Regions from separate parts of the Kribbella sp. NPDC020701 genome, predicted to be linked through region 1. Evidence: riboswitches for the same ligand, from Rfam matches in the RefSeq annotation. Region 1 holds a riboswitch; each other region holds the start of a gene.
The links. Region 1 has a riboswitch for ZMP and ZTP ahead of ACZ3HV_RS10670 (bifunctional 5,10-methylenetetrahydrofolate dehydrogenase/5,10-methenyltetrahydrofolate cyclohydrolase). Riboswitches for the same ligand answer to the same signal wherever they lie in the genome.
Positions count from the first base shown of each region.

Region 1 (3,584 bases):
TCGCTCGACCTGGTCGGCTGGCAGTGGTCGTCGGCGTCCTCGACCTATCGCAAGTACGTCGCGATCGCCCGCGGCTGCCGTCCGGACGGGAAGCAGGCGCTTGACGAGACCGAGGACTGCGTCCCGGTCGAGCTGACTGTGGATGCTTTCCGCGCTGAACTCCGGACACCGGGCGCGATGACGGGGATCGACGCGGCCTATCTCGCCCTCGATCATGCAGGGCTTCTCCAGGAGCAGTCATGACACCTGAGCCTCAGCAGACCACCCGCCGCGACGACGGGTTCGATCTCGGTGACACCGTCGCGCTTGTGCACGGCTCGGCCACCGATGCCGACGCCGAGCGCGTCGTCCGCGAGACGCTCACGAAGGCCGGCGTACGCACCATCTCCGACGGGCCGGCGGAGGTGACTGTCTGGCTCGGCGGGAGCGCGAGCACGCTCGAGCAGCTCGGTGTCGCGCCGGCCGGTTTGCTGCCGGCCGAGGGGTACGTCGTGGCCGTCGGCGCTCAGCAGGTCGTACTCGACGGGGTCGATGCCCGCGGCATCTATTACGCCGCGCAGACCTTCGCACAGCTTGTCCAGGGCAACCATGTGGACGGCGTCGAGATCCGCGACTGGCCGACAATGCGGTACCGGGGTTCGATCGAAGGCTTCTACGGTACGCCGTGGTCGCACGCGGACCGGCTCGATCACCTGGACTACCTCGGCGCGCACCGGATGAACACCTACGAGTACGCCCCGAAGGACGACCGGTACCACCGCGAGCAGTGGCGCGACCCGTACCCGGCGGACAAACTGGCCGAGCTCGGCGAGCTGATCGATCGCGCCCGGCGGAACAAGGTCGACTTCACCTTCGCGCTCTCGCCGGGCCTGTCGATGCGCTACACCGAGGAGGCCGACTTCCGGGCGTTGATCGCGAAGTTCGAGGCGCTGTACGCGCTGGGTGCGCGGGCGTTCAACGTGGCCCTGGACGACATCGAGTACGAGACATGGCACAGCGCCGACGACGAGGAGAAGTATGGCCCCGGCGGCGGTGGCGCCGGGCTGGCGCAGAGCGAGCTGCTGAACCGGATCCAGCGCGAGTGGGTCGAGACCAAGCCGGACCTCGCGCCGCTGCAGATGGTCCCGACCGAGTACTACAACGTCGACGAGACACCGTACAAGCAGGCGCTGCGGGAGCAGATGGACAGTGCGGTGGTCGTGCACTGGACCGGCATCGGCGTCGTACCGGAGGCGATCACCAGCGCCCAGGCGGCTGAGGCGAAGGCGGTGTTCGGGCACGACATCCTGATCTGGGACAACTACCCGGTCAACGACTACGCGGCCGGGCGGATCCTGCTCGCGGCGTACAGCGGCCGCGAGCCGGGCCTCGCGGACCACGTCGTCGGCGTGATCTCGAACCCGATGAACCAGGCCGGGGCCAGCAAGCTCGCCCTCTACTCGTTCGCGGAGTTCGGCTGGAACCCTGCGACGTACGACGAGCAGGCGTCCTGGCACCGCGCGATCGCGGAAACGGCCGGGGGAGACGCCGAGACGATCGCGGCGCTCGAGATCTTCGCCGACCTCACCACCTACGACGGGAAGCTTCATCTCGCGAACGCCCCGGCGCTGACCGCGAAGACCGCCGCGTTCTGGCGGACCTGGGATGCGGGTGACCTGGCCGGCGCGATCGCGGACCTCGAGCCGTACTTCGAAGCGATCGAGAACGCACCGGGTCAGATTCGCCAGGGCGTGATCGACCCGGCGTTCGCCGACGAGGCGGATGCCTGGCTCGACGCGGCCTTCTACTGGGGTCAGGCGCTGCGCCAGGCCCTTCGCGTCCTCGAAGCCGGCGCCGAAGGTAATAGCTCGGACGTCGCCACCGGCCGGGACCAGATCAACCACCTGGTCACGCAGGCCGAGGAGATCCGTGACATCCGGCTCCCGCACTCCAAGACCCACCCACGCATCGGCGACGGCGTTGCCGACACCTTCATCAGCCGGGTGACCGACTCGGTATCCTGAGCGATGGACCGCGACTGGCGTTGAGGTGGAAGACCACCGGGGAACGGTCTGCCGGAGATCCGGCTGCGCCGCGCGCCTGGGCATCTGACCTGTAGTCGACGCCCGAAGGAGCGCGCCATGACCGCCGAACTGATGATCGGGACCGACATCGCCGCCGAGATGGTGGCGAAGGCGGCCGAGCGAGCCCGCGAACTGCGGGAGCGGACGGGCGTGCAGCCGTGTCTGGCGACCGTACTGGTGGGGGACGACCCCGCGTCGGCGACGTACGTGCGGATGAAGCAGAACCGGTCGAAGAAGGCCGGGATCGCGTCCCGGAGCGTCGTACTGCCCGCGGAGACGACGACCGAGGAGTTGGTCGCCGAGGTGACCAAGCTGTCCCAGGACCCCGAGGTGCACGGGATCCTGCTGCAGCACCCGGTGCCGGCGCAGATCGACGAGCGGGCCGCGTTCGAGGCGATCGACCCGGGCAAGGACGTCGACGGCGTGACGATGCGGTCGTTCGCCGCGATGGCGTTCGGCGATCCCGGGTTCCGGTCCGCGACGCCGGGCGGGATCATGCGCCTGCTCGAGGCGTACGACGTGCCGATCGCCGGAGCACACGCCGTCGTCATCGGCCGCAGCCCGATCCTGGGCAAGCCGGTCGGGATGTTGCTGCTGGCATCGAATGCGACCGTCACCTACACGCACTCGCGGACCACGGACCTGCCGGACATCGTCCGGACCGCGGACATCGTGATCGCCGCGGTCGGCAAGCCGAACTTCGTCCGCGGTGACTGGCTCAAGCCGGGCGCGGTCGTGGTCGACGCGGGGTACAACGAGGGCAACGTCGGTGACGTCCACTTCGAGGAGGCGGCCCAGGTCGCCCGCCTGATCACGCCGGTTCCGGGCGGTGTCGGGCCGATGACGATCGCGCTGCTGCTGGAGCAGGCCGTCGACGCCGCTGAGGCTCAGGCGGGCTGAGTCAGCGGTCGCACCCGCCGTCCTTGTCCCGGCGGGAATGCGGCCGGGCAAGATCGTCGATGCCCTTGTACGCGTACGGATCGCTCCCGGCCACCATCACGATGTCGCGGTAGTCGTGCTTGCCGACATGGACTCCGGATGGCACGGACTGCCAGGGGAGGAGCGACTCCGCGCTCATGTAATGGTTGGCGAGCGCCCGGCGGAGTCCGTGCCGGCCGGTGTTCGGCAATGATCGGTGCAGCAGGTAGCCGTTGAAGATCACCGCCGAACCCGCGGGCACCTCGACCGGGACCGCATCGCCGTCGGTGTACGGGAAGTCGAACGCCTCCACCGTGCAATCGAAGCGGAGATCGTCCTGCTCCCGGTCGGGATAGATGACCCCGCGACGGTGGGAGCCCGGCAGAACCCACAGGCAGCCGTTCTCCACGGTGGCATCGTCGAGCGCGATCCACACCGCGGTCAGCGAGCGATCCCTGGTCGGGATGAAGAACTCGTCCTGGTGCCACGCCTGGCCCGGCTTCCCCTCGGGCTTGATGAACAGCATCGACTGCATGGCCTTGACGTTCGGCCCGATCACCGCGGTCAGCGCCGCGACCACCCGTGGTGCCCGCAACGCCGCGA
Region 1 covers NZ_JBVHFT010000004.1:98,123-101,706, forward strand. The annotation lists gene ACZ3HV_RS10660 (NUDIX hydrolase) at 1-243, shown strand, start outside; gene ACZ3HV_RS10665 (beta-N-acetylhexosaminidase family protein) at 240-2,003, shown strand; ZMP/ZTP riboswitch at 2,004-2,092, shown strand; gene ACZ3HV_RS10670 (bifunctional 5,10-methylenetetrahydrofolate dehydrogenase/5,10-methenyltetrahydrofolate cyclohydrolase) at 2,121-2,963, shown strand; gene ACZ3HV_RS10675 (phytanoyl-CoA dioxygenase family protein) at 2,965-3,584, opposite strand, start outside.

Region 2 (3,584 bases), 230 kb from region 1:
AATTCCCGCCGCGTGCTCCGCGTCGACAGGATCACCAAAGTCGAGCCGCAAGGCGAGGAATTCACCGCACCCACCGACCTCGACCCACTGGCCGCCGTCGAAGAACACCTGGCCATGGGCTGGAAATACCCCATCGAGGTCATCATCGACGCCCCGCGCGACGAGGTCGCCCACTGGATCTCCCGCAGCATGGGCCGCCTGGAACCCATCGATGACACCCACACCCGCCTCCTGGCCAGCACCGACGAGCCCTACTGGTACGCCGGCCAGCTGACCTCCCTCCCCGCCCCCTACCGAATCCTCCAATCCCCGGAATTGAAGACCGCGGCCCGCAACATAGCCCAACGCTTGCTGGAGGCAAGTAACAGTGAATGAGATCGAGTTTGCGGCGGAGATGTGGTACTGGCGGGGCCCGGCGCCTTGGTATTTCGTCACGGTGCCGGAGGACGAGTGCGCGTATTTCGAGGCGGAGTCGAACTTCGTGACATACGGGTGGGGGATGATCCCGGTGCAGGCCGAGATCGGGGACAGCGTGTGGGACACCTCGATGTTCCCGAAGGACGGGCGGTACATCCTGCCGGTGAAGGCGGCGGTGCGGCGGGCGGAGGATCTCGACGACGGCGACGTACCGACGGTGCGTCTGCGGCTACGGAGTTGGAAGGTCTCCTGAAACTGTCGGCGAGCGGGTCTAGCGTTCGTCGTATACCCGGGAAAGGCAGGGAACGGCATGTCCACGTTGTCAGATCGGCCGAACACGGCACTTGTGGTGATCGACGTCCAGAACGGTGTCGTCAGTGCGGCACACGAGCGCGATCAAGTGGTGTCCAACATCAGCACCCTGGTCGGCAAGGCCCGCGCCGGCGGAGTGCCGGTCGTCTGGGTCCAGCACTCCAGCGAGCACCTCGTGAAGGGCAGCGACGAGTGGCAGCTCGTCCCTGAGCTCAAACGTGACGATTCGGAGCCGCTCCTACACAAGACCTTCGCGGACTCCTTCGAGGACACCGACCTCGAGGACGTCCTCGCCACAGCCGGGATCGGCCGCCTCTTCGTCAGCGGCGCGCAGACCGACGAGTGCATCCGCTCCACCATCCACGGCGCCATGGTCCGCGGGTACGACGTGACCCTGGTTGGCGACGCGCACACCACCGAAGACCTGTCCGAGTACGGCGCACCCACCCCGGACAAGGTCATCGCCCACACCAACCTCTACTGGGAGAACCACCAGGCTCCCGGCCGTACCGCCGCCGTCCAACCCACCGCGGAGGTCACCTTCACCGACTGAGCTTGGGTAGTTTGGTCTCACACGACTGGCGAGGGTGGGCTACCACCGGGGAGTGACGCGACGGGCATCGACCGCCTGGGTGCCGACGGCAACGACATCCCAGGAGAGCTCGTCATGGCACATCGTGTTCTGCACCTGTCCGACACCCACGTCAGCCGCATCGGCCCCGACGAGGACGGCGTCGACGGCCTCGCCGCGCTCAACGGCCTGCTGTACGACGTACGCCGGGTCCCGGAGCTGGATCTGATCGTCGTCAGCGGGGACATCGCCGACGACGGGTCCGAGGAGGGCTGCACCGCGGTCCGCACGGCCGTGGGTGAGTTCGCCGCTGAGCGCGGCATTCCGCACGTCTACTGCACCGGGAACCATGACCGTCGCGAGGGCTTCACGGCCGCGCTCGGCTCGGGACACCTCGGACCCGACGGCTCGTCGATCGGCCGCTGCGCCGACGTCGCCGGTGCGATCGCGGCGGTGAGCGAGGTCGCGGGCCTCCGGGTCATCACCCTCGACAGCCTCATCCCCGACGAGACACACGGTGTGCTCGGCGACGACCAACTCGACTGGCTGGCCGCGGAGCTGGCAACACCCGCGCCGGCCGGGTCGATCGTCGTACTCCACCACCCGCCGATATCCGTCGACGCAATTCCGTACCTCGAGTCTGTCGTCCTGCAAGAGCCCGAGAAGTTGGCGGAAGTTGTCGCCGGGACCGACGTACAAGCGGTTCTGTGCGGCCACCTGCATCACCAATTGTCCGGCCGGCTCGGGGACGTTCCCGTGTGGGTGACGCCCGGCGTGGTCACCCGCGTCGACCTCACGGCCCCCAGCACCCTGGTCCGCGGCGTCCTCGGCGCCGGTGCAACCATCATCGACCTGGGCGGCCCCTTCGCCCCGATGTTCCACACCCTCCACGCCAGATCCCCCCAAGCCGGCACCGAGGTCTACGTCTACGACCCACTCACGGGAGCAGACGCGGCCGAGAACTCCTGAACCAGGCGCGGCACCCGGGGCTCAGCTTCGGGCCCGCGCGATTCAGCATGGGCGGGCCAGCTCACAGAACGGCGGTGTCGGCGAGGGCAGTGAGGAGGGCGCCGATCGCGGGTGGGTCGGGCGGTTCGCCGTACGTCGCGGCGTACACGTGGCGGCGGGACCCGGGGAGCTCGGTGGCGATGATGCCCTCGGCGTGGTGGGCGCGGAGGGCGAGACCGGGCATGGTCGTCACCCCGAGGCGGGCCGCGACGAGCGCCTGCATGACCACCATGTCGTCGGACGTGTAGCTGATCCGCGGCTCGTAGCCCTCGGCGGCGCACAGCGAAACCAGGTGCCTACGGCAACGATCGCAGCCGGCGATCCAGGTCGCGTCGCGGAGCCCGGGCAGCTCGACCGGCTGATCGGTCGACAGCACGTAGAGCGGATCGTCCAGCAGATGATGCAGTCGTATGCCGGACGGTTCCGGCTCGGTCTCGTCGTACCGGAAGACGATCGCGACGTCGATCTTGCCGGTGCGAAGCAGTTCGAGCGCCTCAGGCGGATGCGCGTCGAGGAGGTTGATCTCGAGGCCCGGGTGCTTGTCGGCCAGTGCCGCCACGGCCCGTGGCACGAGTGACCCGATCGCCGACGAGAAGCCGGCCAGGCGGATCCGGCCCGCGCTCAGACCGACGTGAGCGGCGAGTTCGGCGTCGACGGCGTCGATCCGGCCGATGATCTCGGCGGCTCGAGCAGCCAGCAGGCGACCAGCCTCGGTCAGCCTGATGCCACGACCGGCGCGCTGCAGGAGCTGCGCGCCGGTCTCAGCCTCCAAGCGCGTGAGGTGATGAGTGACAGACGGCTGCGAGTAGTGCAGCTCGCGAGCAGCGGCGGTGACCGAGCCGTGACGGGCGACTGCGTCGATGACGCGCAGCCTCGTGACATCGAGCATGTATCAAATCCATCTATGAGTAAGCACGAAACTTGGCATTAGACGTTATGGGTTGACCGGCGCACGCTCAAGACATGACGACAACATCGATCTCCACTAATGAACTGACCGACTTGATCGACGGCGTCCGTACCGCCATCGACCAGCACGCCGACTGGAACGGCACGGCGCAACTCGTGGCCGAGCAACTGCGCCGGCACCTGCCGACTCCCGACGTACTGACCGCCGGGCAGCGAGTCGGCTCGGCGGACCGCTACCGCAGTCACACCCTGCATGTCGAGCCTGACGGTTCGTTCTCGATCATCGCTCTGGTCTGGCGGCCCGGGCAGGTGACCCGGATCCACGACCACGTGACCTGGTGCGTGTTCGGGGTGATCCAGGGCGTCG
Region 2 covers NZ_JBVHFT010000004.1:323,577-327,160, reverse strand. The annotation lists gene ACZ3HV_RS11790 (helix-turn-helix transcriptional regulator) at 1-375, shown strand, start outside; gene ACZ3HV_RS11785 (DUF1905 domain-containing protein) at 368-670, shown strand; gene ACZ3HV_RS11780 (cysteine hydrolase family protein) at 728-1,282, shown strand; ZMP/ZTP riboswitch at 1,294-1,370, shown strand; gene ACZ3HV_RS11775 (metallophosphoesterase) at 1,397-2,269, shown strand; gene ACZ3HV_RS11770 (LysR family transcriptional regulator) at 2,331-3,197, opposite strand; gene ACZ3HV_RS11765 (cysteine dioxygenase family protein) at 3,272-3,584, shown strand, end outside.
Region 2: it holds a riboswitch for ZMP and ZTP, as region 1 does, so the genes downstream of both, ACZ3HV_RS11775 (metallophosphoesterase) here and ACZ3HV_RS10670 (bifunctional 5,10-methylenetetrahydrofolate dehydrogenase/5,10-methenyltetrahydrofolate cyclohydrolase) in region 1, are expected to answer to the same signal.

Region 3 (3,584 bases), on a different contig from region 1:
AGCTGCTGATCGTCGGCGGCGTGCAGGCCGGTGCGGTCACCAACGCCGGGTTCTCGTACGACCCGGCCGCGGACAGCTGGACCGCCCTGCCGAACGCCAACCTGCCGCGGTACCGCGGTGGCGCGGCCTGCGGCTTCTACAAGGTCGGTGGCTCGTCCGGCGGCTTCACCGCCACGGTCGACAGTGAGGCCCTGCCGGGTCTCGAGGACTGCGCCGAGTCGTCGGCGGACGTGAGCTGGCTGTCCATCGACAAGACCGAGGCCACGCTGGCCCCGGGCGCGTCGACGACCGTCCAGGTCACGCTCACCGCGAACGTGGACCAGCCGGGGACGTACTCCGGCGGGGTCACGATCGGCGAGAACACCCCCTACTCGGTCGCACCGGTCGGCGTGACGATGAACGTCACCCCGCCGAACACCTGGAGCAAGTTGCAGGGCACCGTCTCGGGCGTCAGCTCGGCCGGCGTCACCGCACCGCTCCCGGGCGCGATCCTGCAGGTGGACTCGTGGGCGCAGTCGTACACCTTCATCACCGACAAGGACGGCAAATACGCCTACTGGCTGGACCGTCGCAACAACCCGCTCACCCTGATCGCCGCCAAGGACGGCTACAAGCCCCAGACCCGCACCACCAAACTGCTAGCCGGCATTCCGGTCACCGAAGACTTCGCCCTGAAGTCCATCAAGTAACACCGCAGTAGCCAGGCCGGCCCCCGCCCTTCACGGGCGGGGGCCTGTCCGCGTTCTGCCACTAGACCCGCTTTGCGGAACTTTTCCGTCACCAGGCGGCAGGGAAGTTCCGGAGATCGCGGTCGCCGGACGATCGAGACGCGCGCGTCAACGCGGCGAGGACTGTCAGGGCGTCGGCCGACGCGGCGGGGTCGTGGGTTCGGATGTAGTCGGCGCCTTAGGTGGCGGCGTGGAGCTCGGCGGCAAGGGTTGCCGGTCCGATGCCGGTGAGGTCAGTGCCGGTGAGGGTGCGCAGGAAGGACTTGCGGGACGGGGATATGAGGACCGGGCGGTCGTAGCGGGCCTTCAGGCGGGACAGGTTACCGAGCACGGTCAGGGACGGTTCCGGCGTACGGCCCAGGAAGTAGCCCAGACCGGGGTCGAGGATCAGGCGGTCGCGTTTGATGCCCGCCGCCTCGAGTGCCGCGATCCGCTCGTCGAAGAAGTCCTCGATGCCTGACCAGATCGACCGCGCGTCCGTCCACACCTTCGTCGCCGGTCCGTGGCGCTGCACCGAGTGCATCACCGCCAGCTGACACGTGAGGCCGCCCAATTCGTCGTACCGGCGGGGATCCGGGAAGCCATGGATGTCGTTCAGGTACGCCGCTCCTCGCGCAGCCGCATATCGCTGTGTCTCCGGGTGATAGGAATCCACACCCCACGGAATCGCCGGCCCGAACTCGACTAGATCGGCGCCTCCCGCGTGCAGGCGGCACGCTTGGGCGAATGCGTCACCAGCGGCCAGATAGCGCCCACCGTCGGAGAACGAGTCTCTGGTGATATTGACGATGCCAACCAGCTGCGGCCGAACCATGCGGGTCTCCCGGTCGATCAGAAGCCCAGGCGCACGGCACACGTCGTCGAGACGAGGCCGCTCCCCGATGGATAGCCCATCTCACGCGCCAGTCACGACCCAGCCGCACGTTATCAACCCACGCCGCCTGGCACCCCTCCAACTCCTGCCACGGGACAATACGCAGCCGGGATTCGTGGAGGGTTTGCCCGGATCGGCAAAGAAACCCTCCCTTGATAACGCAAAAACCCTCCACGATCGGCAGACGGCAGCTCCGCATCCGCGACCTCCGCTGAGGTCGGGCCCTCGCCTGTAGCCGCGCCGTGCCGGGCTCAGCTGAGCGGGACGGCGGGCGTTGGCCGGAGGGCTATGTGGTGGGGAGGAGGTGGAAGCCGACGCCGCGGACGGCGTGGATGGTGACCGTGGCGCCGAGGTTGGTGAGTTTTTGGCGGAGGCGTTTGACGACGGAGTGGATGTGGGACCCGTGGCCGAGGTGTTCGTTGCCCCAGACGGCGTGGTGCAGGCGCTGGTAGGTCCAGACGCGGCCGGGTTCCTCCACGAGGCAGTGCAGGAAGTCGTGCTCGAGCCGGGTGAGGGAGACCTCGCGGTCCTTCCACCGGACGACGCGACGGTCCACGTCCAGGTGCAGCTCGGCCTCGGACGAGGGCGGTACGGCGGCCCGGACAGCCGGCGCCGCCACTGCGACCGGAACCGCGGCGACCGTGGCCGGAACGGCGACCACCCTCGCGGGAACTGCCTCGATCTGGGCAGCCTCCCCAGAGGCGACCGGCAGCACGGTCGGCGTGAGTACGACGGGACCGGCCGGCGACATGACCGCCGTCAGCTCGAGGAACGCGCGAGCCTGGTCCGCGCTCGACACCAGCAGCAGCGCGTCGGCCGCACCGAGCAACCGCGCGAGCTGTACCCGTTCGGACGTGGACGTGGCCACGCCGATGATCAACGACGAATCCGCGAGCCTCTCCATGGCGAGCCCCTCCCCAATTCAACGCCGGCCAGCCACCAGTACGGTTTACGGCGCGAAGTAAGTCAAGTGATTCATCGCGCCCCGGGCTGGCACAAATGCGACCTGTCCGAGACAGGCCAAACCCAAGCAGGGCAAGGAAAGGCCGGCCGGCCCAGGGCGGCGGGGCACGGCCGACGGTCCCCGTCGACGGGCAGCGGGTCGAGATCAGCTTGTAGTCCTCGATCCCGGCCTCGTACTTCCCTTGCGCCGCACCGGTCGCCGACCCACCGGGCGCGGCCTGCGTGACCCCGGTCCAGCCGCGGCCGTAGAACCCGATCCCGAGCAGCAACTTACTCCTTCTTCAGCTTGCGCAACTGGTTGAAGTTGCCGCGCAGCGCACCGGTGTCCCAGGTGTCGGCGACGCCGTCGACCGACGAGGCCGCGTCGTAGAACTTGTCGTACGCCGCGTAGCTGTCACCGATCGCACACCGGCCACCGGTGGTGTTGCCGAACGCGTAGACGATCGTGGTCAGCTTCGCGGCCGAGCCACTCGTCTTGATGTTCTTCACGTGGTAGTTGCGGTCGCAGACACCCCACTCGGTAAAGTAGCCGACCACTCTCTTGCCTGCGGCAACAGTGTGGTCGGGCGCGGGCTGGGCCGCGGTGGCGGCCGGTGCGAGACCGGCGCCGAGGAGAGCTATCGCAGCCAAGAGCACAGGAAAACGGGGTCGCATGAGTACCTCCTGGGGGCGGAGAGGAACTGTCCGCACCCTAACGACCACATCCAGTTAAGAAAAGAACTAATCCAAATAAAGATGTTCTCGTGATCATCGCGACGCTCCCCCGCGAAGGTGTGCGGAGGGAGCGTGCGGCGGAGTAATCTCCTCGCGCACGGTCACTCTTGACCGCACCCGACGGAGGAACAGTGCCCGGTCTCGTTCGGCGGCCGATCGTCGTCTGGCTGCTCGCGGCCCTCGCGGTACCTGTGCTGCTCACGGCTGTGCTGATTCCGGCCAAGGCGGGGACCACCGAGGACGATCTGCGCGACCGCACGCTGGCCGCACTCCAGGCCCGCGGCATCGAGGCCGGCTCCGTCGAC
Region 3 covers NZ_JBVHFT010000006.1:295,094-298,677, forward strand. The annotation lists gene ACZ3HV_RS16970 (S8 family serine peptidase) at 1-689, shown strand, start outside; partial or broken gene ACZ3HV_RS16975 (dihydropteroate synthase) at 778-1,542, opposite strand; ZMP/ZTP riboswitch at 1,559-1,648, opposite strand; gene ACZ3HV_RS16980 (winged helix-turn-helix domain-containing protein) at 1,889-2,506, opposite strand; gene ACZ3HV_RS16985 (hypothetical protein) at 2,836-3,195, opposite strand; gene arfA (channel-forming protein ArfA/OmpATb) at 3,411-3,584, shown strand, end outside.
Region 3: it holds a riboswitch for ZMP and ZTP, as region 1 does, so the genes downstream of both, ACZ3HV_RS16975 (dihydropteroate synthase) here and ACZ3HV_RS10670 (bifunctional 5,10-methylenetetrahydrofolate dehydrogenase/5,10-methenyltetrahydrofolate cyclohydrolase) in region 1, are expected to answer to the same signal.

Region 4 (3,584 bases), on a different contig from region 1:
CAAGTTCAGCACCGAGCTGTCTCATTTGATGAGATGACTGTCTTTAGATGCAGACCGCACCTTCGGAGGCCGAACGGACCAGGCGGGTGTACTTGCCGAGGACCCCCTTGGTGATCGCCGGGGTCTTCGGGGTCCAGCCCTGCTTGCGGCGTTCGAGTTCCGCTTCGGTGACGTGGAGATCGAGGGTCCGGTTCTTCACGTCGAGGGTGATCCGGTCGCCGTCCCGGACGAACGCGATCGGGCCGCCGTCGACCGCTTCGGGGGCCACGTGTCCCACGCAGAGTCCCGTCGTACCGCCGGAGAAGCGGCCGTCGGTGAGGAGCAGGACGTCCTTGCCGAGGCCCGCGCCCTTGATCGCGCCGGTCACCGCGAGCATCTCGCGCATGCCGGGGCCGCCCTTGGGGCCTTCGTACCGGATCACGACGACGTCGCCGGGGTTCAACTCCGGGACTGCGTCCATCGCAGCGCGTTCGCCGTCGAAGACTCGCGCCGTACCCTCGAACACGTCCGAGTCGAAGCCGGCGCTCTTCACCACCGCGCCTTCCGGCGCGAGCGAGCCGTGCAGGATCGTGATGCCGCCGGTGCCGTGGATCGGCCTGTCGAGCGCGCGGATGATCGTGCCGTCGACGTCGGGCGGTGCGATGTCGGCGAGGTTCTCCGCCATCGTCTTGCCGGTGACCGTCAGGCAGTCGCCGTGCAGCAGGCCGGCGTCGAGGAGTGCCCGCATGACCACCGGGATACCGCCGACGCGGTCGACGTCGGTCATCACGTAGCGGCCGAACGGTTTCAGGTCGCCGAGGTGCGGGACCCGGTCGCCGATCCGGTTGAAGTCGGCCAGCGTCAGGTCGACCTCGGCCTCGCGGGCGATCGCGAGCAGGTGCAGTACGGCGTTCGTCGAGCCGCCGAGCGCCATCACGACGGCGATGGCGTTCTCGAAGGCCTCCTTGGTGAGGATCTGGCGGGCCGTGATCCCCTTCCGCAGCAGGCCGACCGCGGCCTCGCCGGACTTGCGGGCGTAGCCGTCGCGGCGACGGTCGACCGCGGGCGGTGCGGCCGAGCCCGGCAGCGACATCCCGAGTGCTTCGGCGGACGCGGCCATCGTGTTGGCTGTGTACATCCCGCCGCAGGCGCCCTCACCGGGGCAGATCGCGCGCTCGACCGCATCGACCTCGTCCTGGGTGATCAGGCCGCGAACACACGCGCCGACCGCCTCGAACGCGTCGATGATCGTGACGTCCTTGTCGCCGAGCTTGCCCGGCATGATCGACCCGGCGTACAGGAACACCGACGCCAGGTCGAGCCGGGCCGCGGCCATCAGCATGCCGGGCAGCGACTTGTCGCAACCGGCCAGCAGCACCGAGCCGTCGAGTCGCTCGGCCTCCATCACGGTCTCGACCGAGTCGGCGATGATCTCGCGGCTGACGAGTGAGTAGTGCATGCCGACATGGCCCATCGAGATGCCGTCGGACACGCTGATCGTGCCGAACTCGAGCGGATAGCCGCCGGCCGCGTGCACGCCTTCCTTGACCGCCTTCGCGAGCCGGTCCAGGGACAGGTTGCACGGGGTGATCTCGTTCCAGCTCGAGGCGACCCCGACCTGCGGCTTCGCCCAGTCGTCGTCCCCCATCCCCACCGCCCGGAGCATCCCTCGGCTGGCGGTGGCTTCCAGGCCATCGGTCACTGTCCGGCTGCGAGGCTTCACATCGACCATGCCGCTCACTCTATTCGGTTGCCTACGCTGTGCCAGGTGAACCGACTCGAGGCCGGCTCGACGGGGATCGGATCGTGTATCTGCGTGAGTACGCGACCACCGCACCGCTCTACGACTGAACCGGCAGCTGGCGGGACTAGGCTGGGGATCACCGCGACTGGCGAGGGTGGAGTACCACCGGGGAGCGGAATCAACCAGCAAGGCGTCGTCCGCCTGGGCGCCTCCGATCTCGGAGGTGCTTGATGCGTTATGGGATGAATCCACATCAGACCGCGGACATGGTGGCGACTGGGCCGCGCGCTCCGTTCACGGTGGTGTCTGGCGAGCCGTCGTACATCAACGTGCTGGATGCGCTCACCGGGTGGCAGCTCGTGCGCGAGGCCTCAAACGCGTTCGGCGTGCCGGCGGCTGCGTCGTACAAGCATGTGTCGCCGGCTGGGGCGGCCTTGGGCTCGTCGGTGAGCGCGGCCTATCTGCGCGCTCGCGATGCCGATCCGAAGTCGTCGTACGGCGACTTTGTCGCGGTCTCGCATCCGGTCGACGCGGAGCTCGCCGGGGTGCTCAAGCGGGTCGTCTCGGACGGGATCATCGCGCCTGGGTACGACGAAGGCGTGGTCGGGACGTTGGCGGCGAAGAAGCGTGCGAGCTTCCTGGTGCTGGAGGCCGACCCGGCGTTCGAGCCGCCGGCGGCGGAGGTCCGCGAGTTCTACGGACTACGGCTGACGCAGCGGCGGGACGATGTACCGCTGACTCGTGAGCTGCTGGATCCGGCGGTGCCGGACGCCGCGGCCCGGGACTTGGTGCTGGGGTTGATCGTCGCCCGTTACACCCAGTCGAACACTGTGGTGATGGTGAAGGACGGCATGACGATCGGCGTCGGCGCCGGGCAGCAGTCGCGCGTGGACTGCACACGGCTGGCCGGCGAGAAGGCTCAGGCGTGGTGGGCCCGGCACTCGGCCGAACCGTTGACCGGCGTCTCGATGGTGTCCGACGGCGCACTTCCCTTCGTCGACAACATCGAGGAGGCGCAGCGGCACGGCGTCACGCACATCGCCGAGCCGGGCGGCTCGATCCGATCGGACGAGGTCGCCGCGGCCTGCGCCGAGCGTGGGATCAGCTGGTCACCGACCGGCGTACGCCTGTTTCGGCACTAGACCGGGGAGGTCTCGCGCGGTTTGGGTTCGGGGGCCGGCGGTGGCTCGCCACCTTCCAGCTGGATGTCGGGGATGATGCGGTCGAGCCACTTCGGCAGCCACCAGGCCCGGTCGCCGAGCAGCGTCATCACCGACGGGACGAGGATCATCCGGACGATACTGGCGTCGATCAGGACCGCGACGGCCATGCCGACCGCGAGCATCTTCACGGTCGGGTCGTCGTCGAGGACGAAGCTCAGGAACACCGCGATCATGATCGCCGCCGCGGTCGTGATCACCCGGGCGGTCGCGCCGATCCCGATGGCCACGGCGCGATGGCTGTCCTTCGTCTGCAGCCAGGCCTCGTGGACGCGGGACAGCAGGAAGACCTCGTAGTCCATCGACAGCCCGAACACGATCGCGAACATCAGCATCGGGACGAACGACGGGATCGGCACCTTCTCGTCGATGCCGACCAGGGAGGATCCCCAGCCCCACTGGAAGACCGCGACGATCACGCCGTACGCGGCGCCGACCGACAGCAGGTTGAGGACCGCGGCCTTGACCCCGATCAGCAGCGAGCGGAAGGCGACCATGAGCAGCAGGAAGGCCAGCAGGACGACCGCGCCGATCAGCCACAGCATCCGGCCGGCCACCTTCTCGGTGAAGTCGACGTACCCGGCGGTGGTGCCGACGACGTACGTGGGCTCGTTCTGCCCCGCGAGTACGTCGTCGCGGAT
Region 4 covers NZ_JBVHFT010000006.1:238,788-242,371, forward strand. The annotation lists gene ilvD (dihydroxy-acid dehydratase) at 44-1,711, opposite strand; ZMP/ZTP riboswitch at 1,855-1,937, shown strand; gene ACZ3HV_RS16735 (5-aminoimidazole-4-carboxamide ribonucleotide transformylase) at 1,954-2,865, shown strand; gene ACZ3HV_RS16740 (MMPL family transporter) at 2,862-3,584, opposite strand, start outside.
Region 4: it holds a riboswitch for ZMP and ZTP, as region 1 does, so the genes downstream of both, ACZ3HV_RS16735 (5-aminoimidazole-4-carboxamide ribonucleotide transformylase) here and ACZ3HV_RS10670 (bifunctional 5,10-methylenetetrahydrofolate dehydrogenase/5,10-methenyltetrahydrofolate cyclohydrolase) in region 1, are expected to answer to the same signal.